DNA from 2 places in the Colwellia sp. BRX9-1 genome. Region 2 is predicted to be linked to the other one. Evidence: riboswitches for the same ligand, from Rfam matches in the RefSeq annotation. Region 2 holds a riboswitch; the other holds the start of a gene.

Region 1 (5,618 bases), on a different contig from region 2:
TTACACCATGGTCTCTGTCATCAAAGCCATGATTAATAGAATTTTGTATTAAATTAATAATTATTTGATTGATAGGACCGGGTTTGCTTTTTATGACGAGTTCGCTTGGACAGTCCACATTAATAATAAAAGGTAACTTTTTAATTTGTGGGGCTAACGTTAATAATATGTCGTCAAACAAATTTTTGATATTGAATGTTCGTGCTTCTTCACTTGATTGGTCAACAGCAACTTTTTTGAAACTGGCAATTAATTCTGCAGCGCGCTTCAAGTTACGGTAAATAATTGCGGTATTTTCTTCACCTTCAACAAGAAACTTTTTCAATTGACTTGATTTTAAGGTTTTATCATCAAAAGCTTTTTTTATTTCTAATAAGCGATCCGATAATAATGTTGAAGCTGTAACGCCTAAACCTATCGGTGTATTTACTTCATGAGCAACACCGGCAACCATATCGCCTAACGAAGCCATTTTCTCACTTTCAACAAGTTGCCCTTGAAACTGATGCAATTTTTCTAATGTTGAAAGTAATTCATTATTGGAATCCTTCAAGGCTTGGGTACGTTTATTGACTTTATTTTCAAGATCTTTGTTTTGCTGATAAGTGAGTTGCTTGGCATCGGAGAGTTTAGCAAGTTGTGTTTCAGCTCTATTGAGTACGATGTTTATGTTGCGCGCTAGAATATCGAGCTCTTTAAAAGGCATTTGTTCAATGCGTAAATTGAACTGTTTATGTTTCGAAATATCTTGTACTTTATTTGCCATATCTGACATAGGAATGGTAATAAAGCGGTTGAGTATTATTGTTATTAAAAGCGTCACTAAAATAAGCATGAAAATAATGACGCTATAACGCAAGAACATGTTGTTTGTTATACGTTTAATATAGTCAGTACCAACTTGTATATAAACGTAGCCAACTTTTTTATCTTGCTGGGTAATGGGTACCATAAGCTCTATAATATAAGTACTTATCTTTACCGAAGATAACTCCATTATTCTATCTGTTTTTTCAAGTATAGGTGAGCTCATACTTTTATTATAGTTCGCAAAAAACACTATGCCTTCAGGCTCAGGGGATACTTTATAAATATGAACGTGATTAATATAAGGGACAGATTTAAGCATGGATAAATAATGATCAGTTAACAGCGTTTTATCATTAACAAGATTGGTGCTGCTGGCATTAGCGATAAGCTCGGCCCAATATTTTGTATTAGTCGCTGCGTCTTCTTTTGTATCTTCAATAAATGAATTAGCGATGATAAAAGAAGAAAGAGTAACAAACAATACAATGAAACCGATGATCATAATCATCAGTTTTTTCTTTAATGAGTGAATGCGTTTCATTTTTTCCATATATTTATAGTAACTTAAATTTTATATTGAGCAATTAAATTGAACAATGATAAAGAGAAAAGCCCTTTTGCTTAGCTAAAACTTGTGTTCTTCCAATCGCCTCTTCCATGATGGGTTGATAACGGAGAAAACTATTTGCCACCACAGTGACTTGTCCTTTCGGTTTTAAATGGGGTTTTATTTTTGAAAGGAATGTCTCTGTTGCTTGATAATTGGTTTTAAGGCCCTGATGAAAGGGTGGATTTGAAATAACGTAATCGTACTTACCTTTTACATCTGACAAGCTATCTGATGGAAAAACGTGACCAGTTAAATTATTTAATTTCAATGTTGCTTGCGCTGAATATAATGCTAAGGCACTGACATCAAGTAAGTGTAACTTAATCTCAGGAAAAACTTTACCCAAGTAACTGGCTATGACTCCGGCACCACAGCCAAAATCGAGTAGCTCGCCGGTAATTTTCTTTGGTAAATTTTCCAACAATACCTGAGTGCCAATGTCGAGGCCGTTTTGACTGAATACACCAGGCAAGGCAACCACATCTACACTTGTGTCTTTAATCATAAAAGAATATGGCTTTAGCCAGTTGTCTAAGATAAAAGACTCTTGCGTCGCAAGTATATTGCTTGCGAATAATAAGCAATGGCGAGCAGCATCAATTTTTGCACAATCGCCAAGCTGTTGTTCGGTCAACTTTGCTAATGACTTAATACCGCTTTTATTCTCACCGACAACCAAAACTAAACATTCATTTGCTATCGAGTCTTTTATCATCGCGAGCATAAAAGTTAACTCGGCCTTACTTTTAGGAAACTGAATAATCACTAAGTCGTGGGCAGTCTTACTTTGATAATAGACATTAAATACCGCAGTCATTTGAGTGAGGTCTAATCGTTTGGCTTGTAAATGTGATTGATAATTCGTGTTATAACATGTCATCACTGCTTGAGGGTGAAGTGCATGGTATTCTTCAAAAAAATCGTCAATAGGTAAGTTGATAAATAATGGCGCTTTTGCTTTTAGTAAATCGGGATTACGCAGCAATAATTGATTGATGTTATCTAACAAAGTTATTCTCAAATAATTGGGTTATGGCATTCATAAATATATAACTTATACCCTAAATTAATTAACGGTATTTTATACGCTTAACGAAAAGATATGTTTATAATAGCCGCTATTCTACGTGAATATTATTATCATGTCAGAAAGGCGAATAATAAATTTGCAAATCACCATATAAAATTCAGGGAGTGGGTTATTTTTACTAAATTTTTTACTTGGTTTAAAGTGAAACTAATACGCAGTGATAAGCGTGCATGGTTATTAAAATTTCGCTATTTTACCGTCCCTAACTGGTTTAGAAAAACACCTGTCGCTGAAGTTTACTTAGCACTTAATGACCCTTATAGCTTTATGCTGATTCAAGTGTTACCAGAGCTAGAGCAACGTTTCAATATTCAATTTAAATTGTTCTTAGTCTATGAAAGTGTTCCAGGGGTAACTATCGATCCCAAATTAATGCGCACTTGGGCAATAAAAGATGCCAACTTTATTGCTGATCAATATCAATTGAAAAAAATAACGCAACGACCGACTCAAGAATCACTCTTTACTGGTCAGCAAATGTGGCAGTTGCGACCTAAAACACTCGATAATGCTTGGCAACTCTTTCAACAGACTTGGTCGAATGATTTTGATTACTACTATCATGCTTCTACACCGGTAATAAATTATCAAATTAAAAATTTAATACGTTTAGTTAAACAAGGGCATTACTTACCTTCGTCTATTTTTATTGCGGGGCAATGGTTTGTTGGTATTGATAGGCTTGAGCATCTAGAAAAACGTTTGGCTGACTTTGGTTTAGCAAAAGATGACAGTGTTGCTGTTTATCAAAAAAATAAATTAGTCTTTGCTGAGCAACAAGTGAAAGATAATGCAGCTGACATCGCTGACATCGCTGACACGAAAATATTAGAAGCCTTTATTTCATTACGAAGCCCTTATTCTTACATTGGTTTATTACAAGCAGAAAAGTTAAGTCAGCATTATCAGATCCCTTTAAAGATAAAGCCGTTATTACCTTTGATTATGCGGGGGTTAACCACGACAGAAAATAAAGAACGTTATGCTGTTTTTGATGCCAGTCGTGAAGCTAAAAAACTTAATATTCCTTTTACCGGTATTGCAGATCCTTTAGGGCAAGGTATTTTTAATGCTTTTCAAATTTTTTCGTATGCAGAACAACAAAATAAAGAACTCGATTTTATTAAGTCTGCGTTTAAGGCCATTTATGTTGACGGTTTAGACTTATCAAATAAATCGGTAATCGAATCTTTATGTCAGCAGCATAAAATCAATTATCTACAAGCGTTAGAATATAATAATGAACATGACTGGCAACAATGGTCTGATACCAACCAAAGTACTTTAGATGGCATGGGGTTATGGGGAGCGCCTTGTTTTCGATTTCAAAATGTTATTTGTTGGGGGCAAGACCGCTTGGCACAAATTGAACAAGCGATCATTGTTTCATAAGATATAATATATCCGTATTATCTTCATTTAGAGCACTATTGACTCAACATTAGAATAAATGTTCTAATGTTGTTGTCCTGAATTCAATAAAGTTTTGTTTTTTCAAACAAGCGAAACTTATGATAAAGGGCCAGAAGAGGAGCATTAACCAGGTAGTTATCATAAAGAGATCAAGCTCTAATGATTGGTAACGAGGGGGATTAATGCCGAGGTAAGTAATTTTTTGATAATTTACTTATCGGTTGTTTGGGTTGAATCCTAACAATTGTCACCAACTTGGTGGGGAGCTTCTGGCCTTTGTAAAGCCTAATGCTCTTCACATAAGTGATTGTTATCTTGGTTATTACAAACGCCTAAAAGTTCTCCGAACGAACAGAGTTCGAGAGAAATGAATCAAATAAAACTATCAAAAAAAATTAGCTTAACAGCTAACCCAACGCTTCATCATACTATTTTATGGACCGCATTAATTACGCCATTACTTGATGATGGTCAAATCGATTTTCCAAGCCTCAAACAATTAGCTATTAGTCAGTCTGACGCCGGTAATGGTATTGTCTTGCTAGGTAGTACAGGAGAGGGCCTGGCCTTAACATCGCAAGAGCAAGTTAAGATTGTTGAATTCGTTTGCCAATTATCACTAAGCGCACCTTTAATGGTTGCTGTTGGCGGTTATCAGTTAACCGAGCAAATTAATTGGATAACAGCTTGTAATAAATTACCTATTTCAGCCTACTTACTTGGTAGTCCCATTTACGCAAAGCCGGGTGTGATAGGTCAAACGCAATGGTTTAGTGCTTTACTTGATGCCGCCAACTTCCCCTGTATGTTATATAACGTCCCCTCTCGTAGCGGTGTTTCTATTGCTATTGAAACTTTACAGGCGGTGCAAAATCATCAGCATTGTTGGGCGTTAAAAGAAGCCAGTGGCGATTTAAATCAGGTACTCGCCTATCGCCAGTATTGTCCAGATATAGCCCTATATAGTGGTGAAGACGCCATGATGCCTTACTTAGCACAAGCAGGTGTAAAAGGGTTAGTTTCGGTTTGTAGTAATGTCTGGCCGGCAGCGACTCATCAATACGTCGAGCTATCACTAGCTGGTGAGACTCAAGGTTTATTTCCACTTTGGCAAAATGCGGTCGATGAGCTTTTTCAGGTGGCAAGTCCCATACCCGTAAAAGTATTAATGCACCAAAATAAAATGATCAACACTCCCTTTTTACGTGCGCCGTTAACCCATTTAGAACTTAACGACTGCAACTCGCTGTTAGCATCAGATAAATTAATTAATCAATGGCTTGAAACTCAAGCTAAGTGATCCCTTTAAGTATTAACATGAGAATTTAAAATGAATTGGCAAGAAACATTAACACAATTAGAAGCAGGTACTGTTCGTGCGGCAAATCAAGATGAAGCAGGAAATTGGCAGGCCAATGTAGCCGTAAAAGAAGCTATATTATCAGCATTTAAAGCGGGCGAAAACATTGCTTTTGATGGCATTTATAAGGGGTTTGTCGATAAACATAATTTACCTGCGCGTGAGTTTACCGCTGACGATAAAGTGCGATTAGTACCGGGTGGTTCTTCAGTTCGCCGTGGTGCGCATGTTGCTCCTGGTGTCATTATTATGCCACCCGCTTACATTAATGTTGGGGCTTTTGTTGATACAGGTACTATGATTGATAGCCATGCATTAATTGGCTCGTGCGCCCA
Region 2 (5,618 bases):
ACTGATTTCACTGGTGGTAATTAAATCAACACTCAGTTCATGTTTGGCTAAAATACCAAAGACTTGTGCAAGAAAACCACTAGCATGTAGCATAGCAGGACTCTTTACCGTTACTAATGTTTGCTCTCTACGTAAGGCTATTGAGCGGTATATTGGGCTCGATTCAACAAACTGTTGAATGCGTGTACCCCCCTTCTCTGGTTCCTTACTTGAACCAACAAAAACCGGAATATTCTTTCTCATCGCAGGAATGAGTGTTGCCGGATGAAGAATTTTTGCGCCAAAGGTCGCCATTTCAGCCGCTTCGCCAAAACTGATTTCTTTAATAGCACGGGCATGCTCGGTAATACGTGGGTCTGTGGTAAAAATACCGACAACATCAGTCCAAATAGAAAGATTATCGGCATGTAACGCTTCGGCTAAAAGTGCCGCACTGTAATCAGATCCACCACGGCCTAGGGTTGTCGTATGACCGTCCTCGTCTTGACCAATGAAACCTTGGGTAACGATAACTTTATCAACCAGCAAAGGCATAAGAAATTGCTGTGCGTTATTAGCGAGCATCTCAAGGTTAACAACGGCTTTACCGTATAATGCGTTGGTTTTCATAACTTGGCGAACATCAAACATTTCGCCATTAACACCAACAGATTTAAGGACTTGTGCAAAGATACATGAACTCATTTGTTCACCAAATGACAAAATTGCATCGGCTATGCGTGGGCAATAATTAAGTGATTGCGCGTTAGAGAACTCGCTTAACTCATTTAGCAGTTGATCAATTTGAAAGTTTAGCTGTGTTTCTTCAGCTAAATGTTGGGTAATATTAAATTGGATAGCGCGAATACTGCTAATGATTGTTAATTGTTCATGCTGAGATACATCTTTTTGACTTAAACGAACCAGTAAATTAGTAACGCCTGAACTTGCAGATACGACAACAACTTTGTTACTTGCATCGTTTTTAATGATCTGAGCGCATCGTAACATCGCTTGATGATCAGCTAGACTTGTGCCGCCAAATTTTGCAACAGTAAAAGGTAATAATGACATCTAAGGTCTCCCTAATTAAGCCCCCAGTAATAATTATAGGGTAACTTTATAAACTTCAAGGAAGAGCATGGCTGAATTAAGAAGTGTTCTTGGTAAGATAAACTAAACTTTTCAGCCAGAAGCTCTCCACCATAATCTAATTAGCACTTAACATACTAACTAGAGGTGACAATCCTAGGGATTCAGCCCTAGTAACCGAATAAATAACGCCACTCGCTAATTACTCTCGGCAATAGTCTCCCTCAATAACAGTCAAAAGAATGGTGGTTCTTCGTGTTATCTACCTAGCTACTGCTCCTCTTCTGGTTGATTATTAAAAACATACAATTTGAGTATTTATTCTAATAACCGACATGTGGATTAAATCCTATCTGTAATAATAAATCAACAGGCTAAGTCGATCTTTTTTAGAAATAATAGCTTAATAGTATTACCCATAGTTCAACTAAAGCATGGCTAGGCTTTTATATAAAAATTAACGGTTGCTGCAGCGCATTAATTTTATACCACCGACATCCGTTGAAAAACCAAGATTTTTATAAAAGCTCTCCAGTTCAGGTAAGCAATATAATTCAAAATGTTTTACTTTGATTAATTTATCATGGTTTTTAACCAGGCTCATCAATTGCTGACCGATACCATTACCGCGATGAGAGGCGCTTACAATCACATCAAAGATTATTGCTTTATAGATAAAGTCGCTTAGAATTCGCGTAAAACCAATGAGCTCATTGTCTACATCGAGAATACCAATACAAATTTGAGAACCACGAATACAATTTTGAGTGTCTTCGAGTGAGCGTTCTTTACCCCACCATACACTTTTATAAAGCTGGTGAACTTGCTTTATATGGTCGTCAGAAAATCTATAAATTATGGTCATCTTTAATTTTTAAACTCAATATTCACTGACCTATTAACAGACAGTAATTAGCCAGCAACATTATTTAATAAGGGTAACACCCGCAACTTCTACCACTGTTTTTGCATCAGCACGTTCAATAACTTTTAATAGTGTTGTTTGAATAGTTTCATCTTTTCTCGCATCACCTTTACTGGTAAATTTTTGCTCTTGTGGAGCATCACCTTCAGCGGCAATAAAACCAACCACAACTTCAGTAGCACAATCAGCTGACTGACCAAAATAAGCTAATGAAATTTGTGGGTAGCCTTGAAATCCTTTCTTAACTCTTTTATCAATACGTTTAGTCGATTTGTCTAAGTTCATAATAATTATCCAAAAAATAACGCGATATTCGCGCGAATAAAACAATAGTTATCTAAAGTCATAAGTGATTTATCAATATAAGCTAACCCACTACAACACATGCTGAACCCATAAGATGAATATCAATACTACATGAGGAAATGCAACAGTAGGCCTAATTGATTGACAGGCATATTCTTTAATTAAGGTAAGACCTGATAAGCTAACTTTATGATATTCAGAGTTAAATTGACATACATTTTCACTACTGTCGGCTGAAATATATTTTTCCAGCTGTAAAAGCCGTGTCTCAATACGTGATTGAAATGTCTTCCAAACAGCATCTTGAAGCCATAAAACGACTAAGATTAAAAAGATAGGAATCGTGATTACATTCGATATAATGGCTATTAGTAAAACGATAACGGCAATAAGTTTTATATAAAGCGAATGTTTCTCATAGCTGTCAAACTGATTTTGGAGTAAGGACCATTCTGAGCTGAATTTATTTTTTTCCATTTTTCCCTCTTATAATGAGAATAAATTTTTGCAACACGTAGCACGATACAATAAGTTTTTAATTAAAATGTAAATAATAAAAACTAAAATCGATTTGTATACGTATAACTAACAGTAACCAACTCAATGGTAAATAAAATGTTTGGAATATTTAAAAAAGACCCGATAAAAAGATTAAATAAACTCTATGAAGCTAAGCTTGAACAAGCGATGTTTTCGCAAAGAAATGGAGATATAAAGTCATATTCGATGATCACTGCTGAAGCAGAAAAAATAGCCGTGCAGATTAAAGATTTAGAAAATTCACAAAAGAACTAACGCGCTAATAGCGAACACCCCGCCACTTCATTTAAGGTGATGGCGGGATTTTATTGTTTTCCCTTTTAAACCCGGTATTTATCTGCTTGCGGTCTTCAGTACACTCAATTGATTAATAATTCGTAATGATCAGCCTTTTTGGTAAAGCCAACCCGTCTCAAGTAAAGTTCATGAGCATCATCTGATGGCTCGACGATTAAATGTTTAATACCTTCTTGTCTTAGTTGATTTTCTTCAGCAGAGAACATAAATTTGGCTGCTTTAAAATCTCGGTCTTCGGGAATGATATAGTCGAGTAGCACTTCAACCTTACCGTCCTCATCTAACTCCCGATAAGCAAATAATCCTACGGGTTTCATGTTCCTAAACAATAACAATACCACGGCATCATCAAGTTGCTGCCACTGAAAGTTTTTACATAAGCCAATGATATCTTTACCGTAACGTTCCTTTAACAAGTTGAAAAAAGATGATTCCACTGATTTTAATTTAATTAAATCAAATTGATCTTTTTCTTGATAAATACGGATTAAATAGTATACATCAACCAAAGCTATCCAACCGTTTAAAATAAAAACAGGGTAGGCATCAATAAAGTACCCGTAAACACTAAAGGCAGCAGCACCAAATAAATTTATCCAACGCAATCGTTTGATATTAGACATCATTAACGATAAGGCAATTAGCACACTTGCAACATAACCAAAGGCTTCTAACAGGGACATGACAATACTCTTTTAGTAAAACAACGGGCATAGTATAATAATCTGACCAATTGGTCAGAAAAACACGATTAGATCTTGACACATGAGTCAGGAAAACACAATATATGGCTATTAAATGTATTAAACAGCTAGTTATGGCTCAACTATAATACTAAATAAAAGCAATACATAGCTATGCTATTAGCAACCAATTAACAAATTAAAAAGCATGGACGTTTACATAATTGTTACCTAATGCTTTTCAACTCAATTATTATCTAAAGGGATCACTATGCACTTACCTCAAAATATCATTCGTCAAAAACGTAATAAACAAGCTTTAACTGTAGATGAAATTCAATGCTTTGTTGACGGTCTTAAAACAGGTGATTTCACCGATGCACAAGTTGGCTCTATGGCTATGGCTATTTGGCTTAATGGCATGACAACCGATGAAGTTGTTAATCTAACCATGGCTATGCGTGACTCGGGTACGGTTGTTGATTGGCATAATAAATTAAACAAACCCATTGTAGATAAACATTCAACGGGTGGTGTTGGTGATAAAGTAAGCTTAATGCTAGCACCAATAGTCGCGGCATGTGGGGCTAATGTGCCAATGATTGCAGGACAAGGTTTAGGTCATACTGGTGGTACGGTTGATAAATTAGAGGCCATCCCTGGTTTTAATGTTCGCCCTAGCCTTGCAGAGTTCCAAGCAACAGTTAAAGAGCAAGGCACAGCAATTATTTCACAAACCAAAGATTTAGCACCAGCCGACAAACGTCTTTATTCAATTCGTGACGTAACGAGCACAGTAGAATCCATCCCATTGATCACCGCTTCTATTTTATCAAAAAAATTAGCAGCTGGCCTCGAGTCTTTAGTCATGGATGTAAAAGTAGGCAATGGCGCGATGATGGCCGATATTGAATCAGCTCAAGCATTAGCTCATTCAATTGTCTCAGTCGCCAATGGCGCAGGAACACCGACACAAGCATTAATCACTGATATGAATCAACCGCTGGGAACCACAGTGGGTAATGCGCTTGAAATACAAGAAACTATAGATTATTTGACCGGAAAATATCGTGAACCAAGGTTGCATGAAGTCACGATAGCCCTTGCTGCTCGAATGTTATTAACCAGTAAAATAGCCCGTGATATTGAACAAGCAACAACGTTGGCCGAAGAGGCATTAACATCAGGTAAAGCCGCTGAAATATTTGGCAAAATGATCACCGCGATGGGTGGCCCAGCTGATTTATTAACTCACAGTGAAAGTTTACTGCCTAAAGCTAATATGACTAAAAACATCGTCGCCTCAAAAGCTGGTTACATTGGCATTATGGATACTCGTGCTATAGGTATGGCATTAGTAGAAATGGGTGGTGGTCGTGTCGACCATAATCAAAGCTTAGATTACAGTGTCGGCTTTAGTGATATTAAGCCAAAAGGCACGAAAGTCGCTGAAGGTGACATCATTGCTATTGTTCATGCCAAAGATGACGCTCAAGCAACTCAAGCGATTAAACAATACTTAAGTGCGGTTGAAATTTCAGTAGCGCCAGTTATTGTTGAACCTGTGATACATCAACTCATTACCTAATTATTGATACTCAACTGAGATGAATCCATTATTAAGGCGACTGTAAAGTCGCCTTAACTTTTTATCCCCTTCTTTAAATAAATTTATAAAATGAGAACAATTATGTCGAGAGCAATTATTTTGGTCATTGACGGTTTTGGCTTAGGTCATGCCCCTGATGCAGAAGCTTTTGGTGATGTTAACGCCAACACCTTTGCAAATTTAGCTG

The links. Region 2 has a riboswitch for lysine ahead of lysC (lysine-sensitive aspartokinase 3). Riboswitches for the same ligand answer to the same signal wherever they lie in the genome.
Region 1: linked by a shared signal. The riboswitch ahead of dapA (4-hydroxy-tetrahydrodipicolinate synthase) and the one ahead of lysC (lysine-sensitive aspartokinase 3) in region 2 are both predicted to bind lysine.

Annotation. Positions count from the first base shown of each region.
Region 1 covers NZ_JACGVM010000008.1:99,377-104,994, reverse strand. The annotation lists gene H4J76_RS09800 (sensor histidine kinase) at 1-1,351, opposite strand, end outside; gene H4J76_RS09795 (methyltransferase) at 1,395-2,429, opposite strand; gene H4J76_RS09790 (DsbA family protein) at 2,652-3,902, shown strand; lysine riboswitch at 4,029-4,200, shown strand; gene dapA (4-hydroxy-tetrahydrodipicolinate synthase) at 4,291-5,223, shown strand; gene H4J76_RS09780 (2,3,4,5-tetrahydropyridine-2,6-dicarboxylate N-succinyltransferase) at 5,254-5,618, shown strand, end outside.
Region 2 covers NZ_JACGVM010000013.1:106,467-112,084, reverse strand. The annotation lists gene lysC (lysine-sensitive aspartokinase 3) at 1-1,053, opposite strand, end outside; lysine riboswitch at 1,165-1,363, opposite strand; gene H4J76_RS13095 (GNAT family N-acetyltransferase) at 1,529-1,936, opposite strand; gene H4J76_RS13090 (hypothetical protein) at 1,997-2,281, opposite strand; gene H4J76_RS13085 (hypothetical protein) at 2,372-2,779, opposite strand; gene H4J76_RS13080 (DUF6435 family protein) at 2,918-3,097, shown strand; gene H4J76_RS13075 (hypothetical protein) at 3,202-3,822, opposite strand; gene deoA (thymidine phosphorylase) at 4,094-5,410, shown strand; gene H4J76_RS13065 (phosphopentomutase) at 5,513-5,618, shown strand, end outside.